4 regions of the Xenorhabdus budapestensis genome follow, and region 2 is predicted to be linked to each of the others. Evidence: predicted binding sites of a transcription regulator. Region 2 holds the regulator's gene; each other region holds the start of a gene.
What was found. The regulator PurR, encoded in region 2, represses purine synthesis genes. The targets are predictions, from matches to a motif close to CANGCAAACGTTTGCNTG.
Positions count from the first base shown of each region.

Region 1: the regulator PurR is predicted to act here: its motif matches at 2,064-2,081, upstream of gcvT (glycine cleavage system aminomethyltransferase GcvT).
Region 3: the regulator PurR is predicted to act here: its motif matches at 2,083-2,100, upstream of purE (5-(carboxyamino)imidazole ribonucleotide mutase).
Region 4: the regulator PurR is predicted to act here: its motif matches at 2,571-2,588, upstream of serA (phosphoglycerate dehydrogenase).

Region 1 is NZ_CP072455.1:3,486,733-3,490,952, reverse strand. Features, by position in the region: gene ubiH (2-octaprenyl-6-methoxyphenyl hydroxylase) at 1-557, shown strand, start outside; gene ubiI (FAD-dependent 2-octaprenylphenol hydroxylase) at 581-1,813, shown strand; gene gcvT (glycine cleavage system aminomethyltransferase GcvT) at 2,189-3,286, shown strand; gene gcvH (glycine cleavage system protein GcvH) at 3,333-3,725, shown strand; gene gcvP (aminomethyl-transferring glycine dehydrogenase) at 3,827-4,220, shown strand, end outside.
Region 2 is NZ_CP072455.1:2,009,211-2,013,430, reverse strand. Features, by position in the region: gene sodB (superoxide dismutase [Fe]) at 1-467, shown strand, start outside; gene purR (HTH-type transcriptional repressor PurR) at 993-2,018, shown strand; gene punR (DNA-binding transcriptional activator PunR) at 2,022-2,930, opposite strand; gene punC (purine nucleoside transporter PunC) at 3,054-4,220, shown strand, end outside.
Region 3 is NZ_CP072455.1:3,594,160-3,598,379, forward strand. Features, by position in the region: gene cysS (cysteine--tRNA ligase) at 1-500, opposite strand, end outside; gene ppiB (peptidylprolyl isomerase B) at 783-1,277, shown strand; gene lpxH (UDP-2,3-diacylglucosamine diphosphatase) at 1,321-2,043, shown strand; gene purE (5-(carboxyamino)imidazole ribonucleotide mutase) at 2,188-2,751, shown strand; gene purK (5-(carboxyamino)imidazole ribonucleotide synthase) at 2,748-3,815, shown strand; gene HGO23_RS19790 (hypothetical protein) at 3,942-4,091, opposite strand; gene HGO23_RS19795 (riboflavin synthase) at 4,088-4,220, opposite strand, start outside.
Region 4 is NZ_CP072455.1:3,494,003-3,498,222, forward strand. Features, by position in the region: gene zapA (cell division protein ZapA) at 1-123, shown strand, start outside; RNA gene ssrS (6S RNA) at 304-487, shown strand; gene HGO23_RS15355 (5-formyltetrahydrofolate cyclo-ligase) at 537-1,133, shown strand; gene serA (phosphoglycerate dehydrogenase) at 1,255-2,496, opposite strand; gene rpiA (ribose-5-phosphate isomerase RpiA) at 2,769-3,428, opposite strand; gene HGO23_RS15370 (LysR family transcriptional regulator ArgP) at 3,658-4,220, shown strand, end outside.

The DNA of each region.
Region 1 (4,220 bases), 1.5 Mb from region 2:
TGCCAATGTCAGAAGGGCGCAGCTCTTTAGTCTGGTGTCATCCATTGGATAAATGGGCGGAAATTAATCAGTGGGAAGATGCCGAGTTTCGCCATCAACTGCAAAAAGCGTTTGGCTGGCGGCTGGGGAAAATGTTGGAAACAGGTCAGCGGTACAGTTATCCACTGACTTTATCTACATCCAAACGGCAGATCAGCCATCGTTTGGCATTAGTAGGTAACTCATCCCAAACTCTGCATCCAATTGCAGGGCAGGGCTTTAACTTAGGTATGCGTGATGTAATGGCATTAGCTCAGGTTATTTCAGCTGCTGCGATTGAGGGGCACGATATCGGCTCTTATAACATTCTGACTCGTTACCAACAGCAACGTTTTGCAGATCGTGAGGCGACGATCGGTATTACTGATGGGTTGGTCAGGCTGTTTGCCAATGACTACTTTCCGTTGAGAATCGGACGCAATCTTGGCCTGATGGCGATGGAAATGTTGCCACTGATAAAGGGTCCATTGGCCCGACAGACATTGGGTTGGGGCGCCCATCTTTTAACGGCAGAATAAGTCAGATTAAGAGGAATAAAAACATGCAATCATTTGATGTTGTGATCGCAGGAGGCGGTATGGTTGGCCTTGCGCTGGCCTGTGGTTTACATAGTAGCGGTCTGCGCATTGCGATTGTAGAAGAGCATCCACCAACCAGCACTTTTCATGCTGATGATGAACATACGTTGCGTGTTTCTGCCATCAATGCAGCCAGTGAGCGGTTATTAACCCATCTCGGTGTCTGGCAGAAGCTCCTCGCAATGCGTGTCAGCCCTTATCAGGGAATGGAAGTCTGGGATCAGGATAGCTTCGGTCGTATTCAGTTCAATGCGGCGGAAAATGGCCTCAATCATCTTGGACATATTATTGAAAATAATGTGATCCGACAGGCTCTCTGGCAACAGGCTGAAAGTTTATCTGATGTAACCATGTTTAGCTCTGTTTCTCTTAAGAATGTTGCCTGGGGAGAAAACGAAGCCTTTATTACCCTGTCCGATGAGCGAATGCTGACTTCACGGTTAGTCGTTGGTGCAGATGGTGCTCATTCATGGCTGCGTCAGCATGCAGATATTCCACTGACTTTCTGGGATTACGAACATCATGCATTGGTCGCGACTATTCGTACTGCGGAATCTCATCAGGGCGTTGCACGCCAGGTTTTTCATGGGGATGGTATTCTTGCTTTCCTGCCACTTTCTGATCCTCATTTATGTTCTATTGTCTGGTCATTGCCTGCGGAAGCGGCGCAACAACGTAAGACAATGGAGACTGAGTTGTTTAATCGGCAATTGAGTGTCACTTTTGACATGCGATTGGGGCAGTGTGAGTTGATCAGTGACCGTCAAACTATCCCATTAATGGGACGTTATGCTCGTAATTTTGCTGCACATCGGTTAGCTTTATTGGGAGATGCAGCACACACAATCCATCCATTGGCCGGGCAAGGAGTCAATCTGGGGTTTATGGATGTAGCAGAGTTGATCGGAGAATTGAACCGATTGAACCAGCAAAGCAAAGATATCGGTCAATATCTCTATCTTGGTCGTTATGAGCGTCGCCGTAAACACAGTGCGGCTGTCATGCTGGTTGGTATGCAGGGATTTCGTCTACTATTTGATGGAAATAATCCTTTCAAGAAACTATTTCGTGATGTAGGGCTGACTTTGGCTAACAGTTTCCCCGGAGTGAAACCACAATTACTCCGTCATGCGATGGGTCTTCATGATCTGCCGGATTGGTTGATTACTCAAACCTCTTCAGTTGAAAAAATCTAATTATTTCTCTTATTTTGGATTAGTTTTTTTTATATCAGGCTAAAGTGTATTCAGTTGATTTGCTTCATGCTTTAGTCTGTTTGTAATAAAAAAAAGAATATTTTTTACATATTACTGCCATTTTTTAGCGTTCCCACACAATAAAATAGAAAAAAATTCCGCATGATAGTGAAAGGTTTTTGAAGGTATCATTGTTATGTTGATAATTTATTTTATGGTTCATTTCCATTTTCAGTGATAACTTCTAGTCCAAGGTATCGTTTGCGTTATTAACCGCTTCTTTGCTTCATGATCCAACATTTGCCGGTTAATACGCCGTATGTATGTTACTCAGATCAAGAACGTTTTCATGCTAAAAATGGAAAGAGGGAAATAATGTCAAAACACACCCCACTATATGATCAACATCTGGCATGCGGGGCACGCATGGTGGATTTTCATGGCTGGATGATGCCCCTTCACTACGGTTCACAAATCGACGAGCATCATGCGGTGCGTACTGACGCAGGTATGTTCGACGTTTCCCATATGACCATTATGGATTTGCACGGCGCAGGTTGCCGTGATTTTCTCCGTTATCTTCTGGCAAATGATATTGCTAAGCTGACTGAAAAAGGTAAGGCGCTTTATACCGGCATGCTTAATGCTTCCGGTGGTGTTATCGATGACCTGATTGTCTATTTTTTCACTGATAATTTTTATCGTATGGTCGTTAACTCGGCAACACGTGAAAAAGATTTAGCCTGGATCCAACAACATGCGGAGAAATACCCTGTTGAGATCACCGTGCGTAATGATTTGGCGTTGATTGCAGTTCAAGGACCTAACGCACAATCCAGAGTTCAGTCTTTGTTAAATAATGAGCAAAAACAATCCATTGCAGGTCTGAAACCTTTCTTTGGTGTGCAATCTGGTGACTTATTTATCGCAACTACCGGTTATACCGGTGAAGCGGGTTATGAAATTGCATTGCCTCAGGAGCAAGCTATTGATTTTTGGCAGCAGTTACTGAAAGAAGGTGTTAAACCAGCAGGACTGGGAGCACGGGATACACTGCGCCTTGAAGCTGGTATGAACCTTTATGGTCAGGAAATGGATGAATCCATCTCACCTTTGGCTGCGAATATGGGATGGACAATTGCATGGGCACCGGAAGAGCGCCAATTTATTGGCCGTGAAGCCCTGTTGAAACAGCGTGAAGCTGGGACAGAACAATTGATTGGGTTAATTATGCGTGAAAAAGGCGTCTTACGCAGTGGGTTAACGGTGAGTTTCACTGATGAAACGGGTGAAGTACGTTTTGGTATTATTACCAGTGGAACATTCTCACCCACATTAGGATTCAGTATTGCTCTTGCAAGGGTGCCGCAAGGGGTTGGAGAACAGGTGATTGTCCAGATCCGTAATCGCGAAATGCCGGTTCAGGTTGTTAAACCGGGTTTTGTCAGGCTGGGAAAATCGCTTGTAGGATGATTTTGGTCGCAACATTTTAATAAATAAAAATAAGGAGATGGAACCGATGAGTCATGTACCAACTGAGTTAAAATATACCGAATCACACGAATGGATTCGTTCTGAAGGAAATGGCGAATATACCGTGGGTATTACCGAACATGCCCAGCAATTATTGGGTGATATGGTATTTGTTGACTTGCCTGACATCGGAGCGGTCGTAAACAGCGGTGATGATTGTGCAGTCGTTGAATCAGTCAAGGCAGCTTCCGATATTTACGCACCACTGAGTGGTGAAGTTATCGCCGTCAACCCAGCTTTAGAAGGTTCGCCCGAATTAGTGAATAGCGAACCTTATAACGAAGGCTGGTTATTCCGCATCAAGGTTACTGATGAAAGTGAATTGACCAACCTGCTGGATGCAGAAAGTTATCGGTCACTATTGGAAGAAGAAGAGTAAGTAATCACCGCCCCACATCATCAACGTCGCCGACGTTACACAGTGAGTGGGGCGTTTTTTATATGTGCCGTTTTTTAGCTTGTTTCAGGAAATTATTATCAATGATCCAGACTCTAATCCAACTTGAAAATCAAGGTGAATTCATTCGTCGCCACATTGGTTCCTCTGCTGAACAGCAAAAAGAAATGCTGGCAATGGTTGGCTCGAACTCTCTTGACGATCTCACTAATAAAATTGTTCCCTGTGATATCGCATTGCCAGAGCCACCCGCAGTAGGTGAAGGTGCAACAGAGCAACAGGCACTGGCTGAACTGAAAGCAATAGCGGGTCAGAACAAACGTTATCAATCTTATATCGGTATGGGGTATGCTCCCGCAATACTACCGTCGGTTATCCTGCGTAATTTACTGGAGAATCCCGGTTGGTACACAGCATATACGCCTTACCAGCCTGAAGTTTCTCAAGGGAGATTAGAAGCCTTGCTGAACTTCCAGC
Region 2 (4,220 bases):
ACCTAAATAATCTGATTAAAGATACCGAATTTGCCGGAAAATCACTGGAAGAAATTATCAAAATCTCTGAAGGCGGCATCTTTAATAACGCAGCACAAGTCTGGAACCACACCTTCTACTGGCATAGCCTGTCACCAAATGGTGGAGGTGAACCAACTGGTAAAGTTGCAGAAGCTATCAATAATTCTTTCGGTTCTTTTGCTGAATTTAAACAGCAGTTTACTGATGCAGCACTGAAAAACTTCGGTTCTGGCTGGACATGGCTGGTTAAGAAAACCGACGGCAGTCTGGCTATCGTCAATACTTCCAATGCAGCAACTCCATTGACTGGTGAAAACAAGCCAGTTCTGACTGTTGACGTTTGGGAACACGCCTATTACATCGATTACCGCAATGCACGTCCTCAATATCTGGAGCATTTCTGGGCTCTGGTTAACTGGAAATTTGTGGAAGAAAATCTGGCTTAATTAACCAGCCAGTTAAAATGACAAGGGTAAGTTTTTCCGATTCAACGCACTTCATTTTATTTATAAGTGCCCTTTGAATAGTGAAAAACTTACCTTTAAAGTAAGGCAGATAGCATTTCACCTTGATATTGTTTCTCGACCTTGGCTAGATCAGGCAAAGACTCGCCAGAAAAACAATCACGATTAACGCACTACAGGCAGTCAATAATCCCAATTTCAGATCTGTATCCATAAACCATCCTCACCATGAAAATTAAGACTCAGGCTCAGCGACACCATAAATTTTGACTGGTTATTTACCTCAGAGGTTAAAAAACCATACTGTGGTATTTAATGCATATACTTTATAGCATTGATTACTACTTTCACTTTTGCGCTAGATCAGACAAAATTCAGGGTTTATCGCTAAATTATTGTCAGTTATCTTCCTATATATAAATATAACACTGGCAAATGATTAACAAAGATCTATATCCAGATGAAGGGTATACAAATTTAGACCTAAGGTCAGGAGTCCTTTTTATCATGGCAACGATTAAAGATGTGGCCAAACGCGCTGGTGTTTCAACCACAACCGTATCCCATGTTATCAATAAAACCCGTTTCGTCGCCGAAGATACAAAGACCACAGTATGGGCTGCCATTAAGGAACTGAATTATTCCCCCAGTGCTGTTGCCCGTAGCTTAAAGGTTAATCACACCAAATCTATCGGACTACTGGCAACATCAAGTGAAGCGCCTTATTTTGCTGAAATCATTGAGTCTGTCGAAAATAGTTGTTATAGCAAAGGCTATACTTTGATTTTATGTAATTCCCATAACAATCTCGACAAACAAAAAGCTTATCTCTCTATGCTGGCGCAAAAACGCGTAGATGGTTTACTGGTTATGTGTTCTGAATATCCTCAACAACTGTTGGGAATGCTGGAAGACTATCGCAACATTCCCATGGTAGTCATGGATTGGGGAGAGTCCAGAGGAGATTTCACTGATGCAATTATCGATAATGCCTTCCATGGTGGTTATTTGGCCGGCCGATATCTTATTGAACGTGGTCACCGTGATATTGCTGCTATTCCCGGATCATTGGCCAGAAATACTGGAGGCGGACGTCATCAAGGTTTCCTCAAGGCACTAAAAGAAGCAAATATCACTATTCGGGAAGAATGGATTGTTCAGGGGGATTTTGAGCCCGAATCCGGATATCAGGCGATGTATAAAATCTTAAGCCAAAAACACCGCCCTACGGCCGTATTTTGTGGAGGAGATGTGATGGCAATGGGGGCGATCTGTGCTGCTGACGAGATGGGGTTACGCGTTCCACAAGATATTTCTGTCATTGGTTATGACAATATTCGCAATGCCCGTTATTTCACACCAGCGCTGACAACGATTCATCAACCTAAAGAGCGTCTAGGACAGATGGCTTTTTCCACGTTACTTGATAGGATCATTAATAAACGTCAAGATGCACAAACTATCGAAGTCCATCCGCGTCTTGTTGAGCGTCGCTCTGTTGCAGATGGCCCTTTCATTGATTATCGTCGTTAACGATTAATCCTCTTGTAGCCATTCAGTATTGAGTGTTGCACTATCTCCAAGATAATCAAGCAACCAGCTTAATGCAGGTGAATGGCTTTTTTGCGACCACGTCAGGCAACATGGGCTATCAGGTAATGGTTGCTCAAGTTCAAGCAAACTGAGTTTTCCTTGACGAATAAGCGGCAAAGCACGATGTTTGGGCACCATTCCCACACACAGCCCCTCCATCAGGCAAGCCAACCCGGCATTCCAATCAGGGACAACTAACCGCCGTTGATTATCCAAAGTCCATGTATTACGCTTGGGTAAATTACGTGAAGTATCTTCAAGGCACAAGCTAGGGTAAGCCCTCAATTGATCATCATTTAATCTTTCTATTATAACGGTCAACTCATGCCCAGGACTGGCAACACATAGCCACGGCATGAACCCCATGTCCCTGAAACTATATCGCTCCCCGACTGGAGAGGCGCGTGTGGCACCAATAGCAACATCAACGCGCCCATCTACCAGCGCATCCCATACCCCATTAAAAACTTCAGGGTAAATAAATAACTCAATATCCGGAAAATGGCGGTAAAAATCCAGAATAAGCTGGCGTGTCCGTTCTGGTTTCACCACTTGATCAACAGCAATACTAAGCTGCCCACGCCAACCGTTAGCCACCTGCTGACATTGATGACGAGTATGATGCATTTTTTTGATAACAGAACGCGCTTCCTTTACAAAGATAGCCCCTGCCTCGGTTAATTCCACATCGCGATGACGACGTTCAAATAGGGGAACTGCCAACCATTCTTCAAGTTGTTTTATTGTATAACTAATGGCAGAAGGTACGCGGTGAAGCTCTGACGCAGCCGCACTGAAACTTCCTGTTCTGGCCACAGCATCAACAACTTCCAAAGAATATTCAGACCACATATTTCTTCCTTTTAATTTTTTTCACAGCATTATGCAAATAATACCGTTTCACAAGTAAAAATTACGCCATATAAAATAAACCGTATATTTTCTTATCAATTATCACATCAATTTATTGACACAATGACAACAAATAAAAATTCCATGCCATTTATGTTTTATCTCGCTGGCCTAAGTATGCTTGGCTACTTAGCCATTGATATGTATCTACCCGCTTTTGATGCTATGGCGAAAGACTTAGGTGCATCAGAAGGGGCTATTAGTGCAAGCCTCAGCGTTTTTCTTGCTGGTTTTGCTGTTGCCCAGCTTTTATGGGGACAACTGTCTGATCGCCTAGGAAGAAAACCTGTTCTGCTTATCGGCTTGTCTCTGTTTTGTCTTAGCTGTTTAGGAATGCTTTGGATAACAGATGCAACTCAATTACTTATTCTGCGATTTATTCAGGCTGTGGGTGTCTGTTCTGCTGCTGTTTCCTGGCAAGCTTTAGTCGTTGATAGATATAACGCTGAACGCACAAAACGCGTTTTTGCCATGATTATGCCGCTGGTTGCACTTTCCCCTGCCCTTGCCCCTTTACTCGGTGCATGGTTATTGTCACATACAGGTTGGAGAACTATTTTTCTTGTTTTAATGGCTGTAACACTAGTTTTGCTTGTACCAACATTTTTACTGGCTAGTAAACGTGCACCTATTGACACCAATATCAATGAAAATAAAATTTCTTTCTTCACCTTATTGAAGTCTTCAACTTTCAGCGGAAATGTGTTGATTTATGCTTCCTGTAGTGCTGGTTTTTTTGCCTGGCTAACGGGTTCACCAACGATTTTGATCAATATGGGTTATGATGCCACAGATATTGGCTTAAGCTATATTCCACAAACTTTGGCATTTATGCTCGGTGGGTATGGTTGCCGTCTTTTATTGGAAAAAATCAAAAGTGAAACCATATTTCCAATTTTGCTGGTAGGTTATGCTGTAAGCATGGCACTCATCTATTTAATTGCCCTAATTTATCCTTCTTTCATGCTTATTCTTGTTCCTTTCTGTTTTATGGCCGTCATGAATGGTGCTTCTTACCCTATTGCTGTAGCAAATGCACTTTCTGTTTATCCCAAAGACGGTGGTAAAGCGGCTGCATTACAAAATGCTTTACAATTGGGTCTTTGCTTTATTGCCAGCATGCTTGTTGCTATGTTCATGAAAGACCCTCTTCTGTCTACCACAACAGTGATGGTTTCTACTATTATCCCAATGATAATAGGCTATTCTTTACAAAAGAAAGAAGTAAAC
Region 3 (4,220 bases), 1.6 Mb from region 2:
GCCCCCGCCTGCAATTGCTCAAGATCCTGGCGAGAAAGCAGCCCATAATCAGGATTGGTGTCAATGGAGAACATCACATCACCGTTATCTGCAACGTAAGCGTGCCCACGCTTGATCAACTGTTCAGTGAGCTCAATAATTTCAGGGACATGCTGTGTTGCACGCGGCTCTGAATCCGGACGCAGGATATTCAGTGCATCAAAATCGCTGTACATCTCATTCAACATACGTGTAGTCAGCGCTTCACAGTTTTCATTATTTTCAATAGCACGCTTGATGATTTTGTCATCTATATCCGTCACATTACGAACATACGTCAAATCATAGCCTAAATAACGCAGGTAACGGGAAATGACGTCAAAAGCAACAAAAGTTCTGCCGTGACCAATATGACACATATCATAAATGGTGATGCCACACACGTACATGCCCACTTTCCCTTTATGGATCGGCTTAAATTCTTCTTTTTGGCGACTGAGAGTATTGAAAATTTTTAGCATCGGTGGGTTTTCCGTAAAAATTGATGTACGTGTAATAAAAAACAAAAGCGAACAAATCCGCTGATTATAGGCTTCCTTATCAGCTATATAAATAAACTATAATATAAAAAGCCAGGTGGGCTATTTCACCTTGATATGGTGAGCTTTGCAAGCATTGCGATCCGCCTTGTTCACATGAGATTGTAGAGTACTGACTCAAGATCACAGATATGGTATAAAAGCCCTTGTTCCGAATACTCTAGAATATTAGGGTCAATCAAAATTATTATTAGGATTTCTATTATGGTGACTTTTCATACCAATTTCGGCGATATCGTAATTAATACTTTCGCTGAAAAAGCGCCTGTAACTGTTGAAAATTTTTTGAATTACTGCCGTGAAGGCTTCTACGACAACACTATTTTTCACCGCGTCATCAATGGCTTCATGATTCAAGGTGGTGGTTTTGAACCTGGTATGAAGCAAAAAACTACTCAATCCCCTATCCAGAACGAAGCCAATAATGGCCTGAAGAACAGTCATGGTACTATCGCAATGGCACGTACCAATGATCCACATTCTGCAACGGCTCAATTCTTCATCAACGTTGTTGATAATGATTTCCTGAATTTCCGCTCAGAGCGCCCGGACGGCTGGGGTTACTGTGTATTTGCTGAAGTTGTGGAAGGCATGGATGTGGTTGATAAAATCAAAGGTGTTTCCACCGGCCGCAGCGGCATGCACCAAGATGTGCCACACGAAGATGTGATCATTGAACGTGTCACTGTCAGCGAATAATTATTTATACAATATCCACAATTAGAGAATAGTTAATCGTTACATGAGTACACTGTTTATTGCAGATTTGCATCTCAGTGCGCAAGAACCGGCAATTACTGCCGGTTTTCTACGTTTTTTGCGTGAAGATGCAATTCATGCTGAAAGTCTGTATATCCTCGGTGATTTTTTTGATTACTGGATTGGTGATGATGATCCCAATCCCCTGCACACTGAAATAGCCCAGGCACTTAATGCACTGAGACAAAAAGGGGTTTCCTGTTATTTTCTTCATGGTAACCGTGATTTTTTGTTAAGTTCCCGGTTTGCCAAAGAGAGTGGCCTGATTCTGCTGCCGCAAGAAAAGGTATTGGAATTATACGGTAAACGTATTCTGATCTTGCACGGCGATACGCTCTGCACCGATGATGCAGGTTATCAACAATATCGTAAACGAGTACATACCCCGTGGATCCAGCGGCTGTTTTTACTTCTTCCTCTGTTTATTCGGCTAAAAATTGCGGCCAAAATGCGGGCCGGAAGCCAATATGCTAACCGCCAGAAATCCGAATCAATCATGGATGTCAACCAACAGGCTGTTATTGAACACTTTAACAAATATCAGGTCGATTGGATGATCCACGGGCATACTCATCGTCCAGCGATCCATGATATCCAAATCAACGATAAAACCATGCATCGTGGCGTATTAGGGGCCTGGCACAATCAAGGTTCGATGTTTAAAGTGACAGAAGCATCTATTGAACTGATATTTTTCCCTTTTTGAATTCTCTGATCTTTTACTGGAAAAATCGACGAATCAAGCAACGCAAACGTTTTCCTTGTGCAATTCGCATGATATGATCCACCGTCTTACAATATTATTTTGATCTTGGTTCTGGTGGACATCCAATACAGGAGCATCTGATTTATGACGGCAAGCCCTGAGCCCCAAAAAACTATTTCCACAACAGCGGTTACCTTTACAGCAAAAACACCACATCATGCCAAAATTGCTATTGTCATGGGTTCAAAGAGTGACTGGGCAACAATGCAACATGCAGCCGATGTTTTAACCTCCCTTGATATTCCTTTCCATGTTGAAATTGTTTCGGCGCACCGAACACCCGATAAACTTTTTCATTTTGCCGAACAGGCGAAAGCAAACGGTTTTGATGTAATTATTGCTGGTGCAGGTGGCGCAGCTCATCTGCCAGGAATGCTGTCAGCTAAGACCTTAGTTCCTGTATTTGGTGTCCCTGTACAGAGTGCTGCACTGAGTGGTGTTGATAGTCTCTATTCCATCGTCCAAATGCCAAAAGGCATTCCGGTTGGTACGCTGGCTATCGGCAAAGCGGGAGCAGCAAATGCAGCATTGTTGGCGGCTCAGGTATTAGCATTACATGATGATGCCCTATTCCAACGTCTGTCAGATTGGCGTCAGACACAAACTCAGGATGTTCTGGATAATCCAGATCCTCGGGAGGATGCATGAAACCTGTTTGTGTACTGGGTAATGGTCAATTGGGTAGAATGCTACGTCAGGCAGGTGAGCCATTAGGAATAGCTGTCTATCCGATTGGGCTGGACGCTGAACCAGAATCCGTTCCCTATCAGAGCAGTATCATCACCGCTGAAATTGAGCGTTGGCCTGAGACGGACTTAACCCGTGAACTCGCTCATCACAATGCTTTTATTAACCGTGATATTTTTCCACAACTGGCTGATCGCCTGCCACAAAAGCAACTCCTGGATAGTCTTGGATTGGCGACAGCTCCGTGGAAGTTATTAGCTGATCCCAGCCAATGGCCGCAGTTGTTTAACGAGTTAGGTGATTTCATTATCGTTAAACGTCGTACCGGGGGTTATGATGGCCGTGGTCAATGGCGCATCCGACCGGGTGATGAAGATACATTGCCGCCCGAAATTTACGGTGAATGTATTGTAGAGCAAGGTATTCCATTTTCAGGGGAAGTTTCACTGGTTGGTGCCCGTAACGCTCAGGGAAAATCGGTATTTTATCCATTGACCCATAATCTACATCAGGAAGGTATCTTACGTACAAGTGTTGCTTTGCCAAATGCACATCATCAATTACAACAACAAGCAGAAAAAATGCTGTCCATTATCATGGAGCATCTGAATTATATGGGTGTCATGGCGATGGAGTGCTTTATTGTTGGTAATGATTTGCTGATTAATGAGCTGGCACCACGGGTACATAATAGTGGTCACTGGACACAAAATGGTGCTTCCATCAGTCAATTTGAACTTCATCTACGGGCAATTCTCGATTTACCTATACCTCAACCGGAAATATCGGCTCCTTCAGTGATGGTCAATCTGATCGGTACAGAAATAAACCCTGAATGGCTCAGCTTACCGCTCGTTCGTTTACATTGGTATGATAAGGAAGTTCGCTCAGTGCGTAAGGTAGGGCATCTGAATCTGGTTCATTCTGACAGAAATATATTAAGAGCTGCACTACAAACATTAAGCTCGTTATTGCCTGAAGAGTACCAAACTGGCCTGAAATGGGCACAAGACAAATTAAACTGAAGAAAACCGTAGGAAGTGGTAATCATTTTAAATAAATTACCACTTCTTATATCAACTGCAACAAGCTATTTCTTTAATAACGTTCTGGATAGTGTATCTACAATCGTTCTTGTGGTTTGGTCGATTTCATAATTGAGGAAATCTCCTACATTTGATCTTACTAAGATTGGTTAATCTTAAGGTTTCAGGGATCAAATTTAAGGCAATGGTTTTATTCTCTTCATCAATACCATTGATAGTTAAACTACAGCCATGAAGCCCGATGAAACCTTTCAAGAAAAAATATTTATATTGTCTTGGGGGATCCGAATAACCAACCGATAAGTTTCACTTGTTGCAGTAAATTCGACTACTTCAGCAATCCTTTCCACATGTCCATAAAGATTATGCCCCCCATTTTCCTTA
Region 4 (4,220 bases), 1.5 Mb from region 2:
CACGAGTTAGCACAAGAAAAAATGAAAACCCGTGATTATTCCTATAATATGGAACAGAAAATTAAAATGCTCCAGCAGACTATTGAGCAAGCCTTATTAGAGCAAGGTAACAAAATTAGCTGACCGCCTACCTGTTAATAAACAGATCTTTGTTGATAAATCAGGCAGTAGTCACGATAGATGAATATAACCAGTTGCTTTCTCCATTTAGTTCCATACAATAGGTTGCATGATGTTGCTTAAAACCAAATGGGTAGGTTCCTGATTTAATGGTTCTCTGCTAATGGTTTAAGTAGTAAAAAATTTTCTCTGAGGTGTTCGTGTGCAGGGAAGTCCCCTGAGCCGATATTTCATATCTATAGAATGTGGTATTCCGTTCCTTGTGAGCATGCTTGGCCAGACCAAGAAGCCTAATAGGGGCGACTCCACGTTCACCTTGAACCAAGGGTTCAAGGGTTACCACCTGTAACGGCATCTTGGAGAATCCTATCTATCTGTTTTGTATCCTTTTCTGCACTACTAAATAGGTAGGTATCATGCAATCAGATTCTTTTTTCTCTCTCCGAAAAAGCATCAGACAAAAAATCCGACAACTGCGTAAAAGCCTTTCCCCTGAACAACAACTGCAATTTGCTCTACAGGCTGCCGAGCGAGTCATAGTTCATCCAAGGATCCTCCAAGCGAAAAAAATTGCCCTGTATCTCTCTTTTGATGGAGAACTAGATACACGTCCATTGATTCAACAACTTTGGCAGCAAAATAAACAGGTTTACCTACCGGTATTGCATCCTTTCAGCCGGAATCACCTATTATTCTTGCATTATCAACCTGATACTCCTCTTGTCCAAAACCACTTTAATATAGAAGAACCGCGACTAGACGTCAGACAGGTTTTACCTATCTCTGAACTGGATATTATGTTTATCCCTCTGGTTGCTTTCGATCATACAGGGCAACGGTTAGGCATGGGAGGAGGGTTCTACGACAGAACACTAGCCAAATGGCAACAGCAAAATTTTTATCCGATTGGGCTAGTACACAATTTTCAGTTCGTTAATACGCTGCCCAGCACAAGCTGGGATATTCCGTTACCGGAAATTATCACACCAGAAAAAATATGGCATTGGTCGTAATAATTGCAGGGGATTGAGTTTAGCCGATTAGTCCAAAGGCTATTGTTTCTTCAATAGCCCTTATTTTATTTGGTTACGTGTTTTTCACCTAACTTACTTATTCACTTAAGTACAGCTCGCCTTAGTAAAGTAGACGGGAGCGGATCGTGCCAGGTAAGGCCTTCAATTGTTGCAAAACTAATTCAGCCTGGGCCGGATTTTGCGTCATGATATCGATAACCACATAACCAATATCACCTTCAGTACGCAGGTATTGTGCTTCAATATTGATTTCCTGATCGGTGAAAACCTGGTTGATGCTGGTTAAGATACCCGGACGGTTTTCATGGATGTGCAGTAATCGATTAGTATCCTTAGCATGTACTGGCAGTGAAACTTCCGGGAAATTAACCGCCGACAGTGTAGAACCGTTGTCAGAATACTTGACCAATTTTCCGGCGACTTCATAACCAATATTCTGTTGTGCTTCTTGTGTGGATCCACCGATATGTGGCGTCAGCAATACATTGTCAAATTTGATTAATGGGGAGACGAAAGGCTCGTTGTTGGTTGCTGGCTCCACGGGGAATACATCAATTGCAGCGCCGGCAATGTGCCCAATTTCTAGCGCTTCAACTAACGCAGGAATATCAATAACAGTACCGCGTGAAGCATTGATTAAAATTGAACCTGGTTTCATCCGCTCTAATTCTGCCGCACCAATCATATTTTTAGTTGAAGATGTTTCAGGAACATGCAGGCTCACGACATCACTCATATTTAACAATTCAGATAAGTGATGAACTTGTTGGGCGTTCCCCAGCGGTAGTTTATGTTCAATATCAAAGAAATAGACATTCATACCGATATTTTCAGCCAGAACACTAAGTTGTGAACCGATATGACCGTAACCGATAATGCCTAATTTTTTGCCACGTGCTTCATAACAACCCGCAGCCTGTTTGTTCCATTCTCCTTTGTGAGCTTTGGCATTAACTTCTGGAACACGACGCAATAGCAGCAGCAGCTCTCCCAATACCATTTCAGCCACTGAGCGTGTATTGGAGAATGGAGCGTTAAATACGGGAATACCGCGTTTTGCTGCGGCGTTCAGATCAACTTGATTAGTTCCAATGCAGAAACATCCAACTGCAACCAATTTTTCAGCGGCAGCAAAAATTTCTTCGGTTAACTGAGTACGGGAACGGATCCCCACAAATCTGGCATCGCGGATCGCTTCTTTCAGTTCTTCCGGTTCTAATGCGCCCTTATGATACTCAATATTGCTGTACCCTGCTGCCCGCAAATTGTCTACTGTGCTCTGATGAACACCTTCCAGCAACAGAAACTTAATTTTATCTTTTTCTAAAGATACCTTAACCATTTATCCGCCTTATTTGTACTAATTTTCGTAATGCCGATAGGTTTCACTAAAATAACAAAAAAAACGTCAACAGCAATACAATCGTTTGCCTGTAAAACAGCATAAGAAACAGTAAAAAAGTTGTTATGCAAAGTAAAAATTTTAGTTACGAGATAAATATAGAACTTTGAGTTAGAATTAGACAAATATACAATATATATATCTGAATTTTATTTTTTGAATATAAATCTGAAATTTTTTTAAGGGCAGAGTATTCTGCCCCCAACTAATAATTACTCTGCAATCGTTTTTACACCATTAGCTGTACCAATCAGTACGACATTCGCACCACGATTAGCAAATAAGCCAACAGTTACTACACCAGCAATAGCATTAATTTTGTTTTCTAATTCGATTGGGTTAAGAATAGCAAGATTGTGAACATCTAAAATGACATTACCATTATCAGTGACAACGTTCTGACGGTAAACCGGAGTTCCTCCTAATTTCACCAACTCACGGGCAACATAAGCACGTGCCATCGGAATAACTTCAACCGGTAACGGGAATTTACCCAATATATCAACCTGCTTGGATTCATCAATAATACAAATGAATTTCTTTGCCACAGCAGAAATGATTTTCTCTCTGGTCAGTGCAGCTCCACCACCTTTAATCATCTGCATGTTGCCATTGATTTCATCAGCACCATCAACATAAATGTCCAAAGAATCAACTTCATTACAATCAAGCACAAGAATGCCAAGACTTTTCAATTTCTCTGTCGATGCTTCCGAGCTGGATACTGCACCTTCAATTTTGTCTTTCATTGTACCCAACGCATCAATAAAATGGGATGCCGTTGAACCTGTACCAACCCCAACAATTGTTCCTGGTCTGACATACTCCAGTGCTGCCCAACCTACCGCTTTTTTCAGTTCGTCCTGTGTCATATCAATTACTGCCTATAATCAATTACAAGAAAAATCCAGCCGCCAGTATAAACAATATTTTATCTTATCCTGTGAAAAAATATGGCATAGTGCTACCTAGACCCAAAAATCTTTTGAGCACACAATATATTTTTGAGTCAACAACGGTTTCTGAACACACAATTTTGAACACGCAATCTAGTGCCCTGATAATCAAAGAGAAGAGTAAAAATGGAGAGCCTGATTTTCAATGAAACGCCCTGATTACCGATCCCTACAAGCGTTGGATGCCGTGATCCGTGAACGCGGTTTCGAACGTGCAGCACAAAAGCTTTGTATCACTCAATCCGCAGTATCCCAACGTATCAAGCAATTAGAAAACTTATTCGGTCAACCGTTATTGGTTCGTACCGTTCCCCCCCGCCCGACAGAGCAAGGGCAAAAACTGCTTGCGTTATTACATCAGGTAGAGTTGCTCGAAGCACAATGGCTCGGTGATGAAAATGGAAATGAGACTCCTCTGTTGCTTTCTCTTGCCGTCAATGCGGATAGTCTGGCAACCTGGCTCTTACCGGCCCTTCATCCCGTGCTCTCTGATTTGCCTATCCGGCTCAATATTCAGGTGGAAGACGAAACACGTACGCAAGAAAGCTTGAGGCGCGGGGAAGTTGTTGGTGCAATCAGTATTCAATCACAACCCCTACCAAGCTGTCTGGTGGATAAATTAGGTGCTCTTGATTATCTGTTCGTCGCTTCCCCTAAATTCGCTGAACGTTTTTTCCCCAATGGGGTAACTCGCTCAGCTTTACTGAA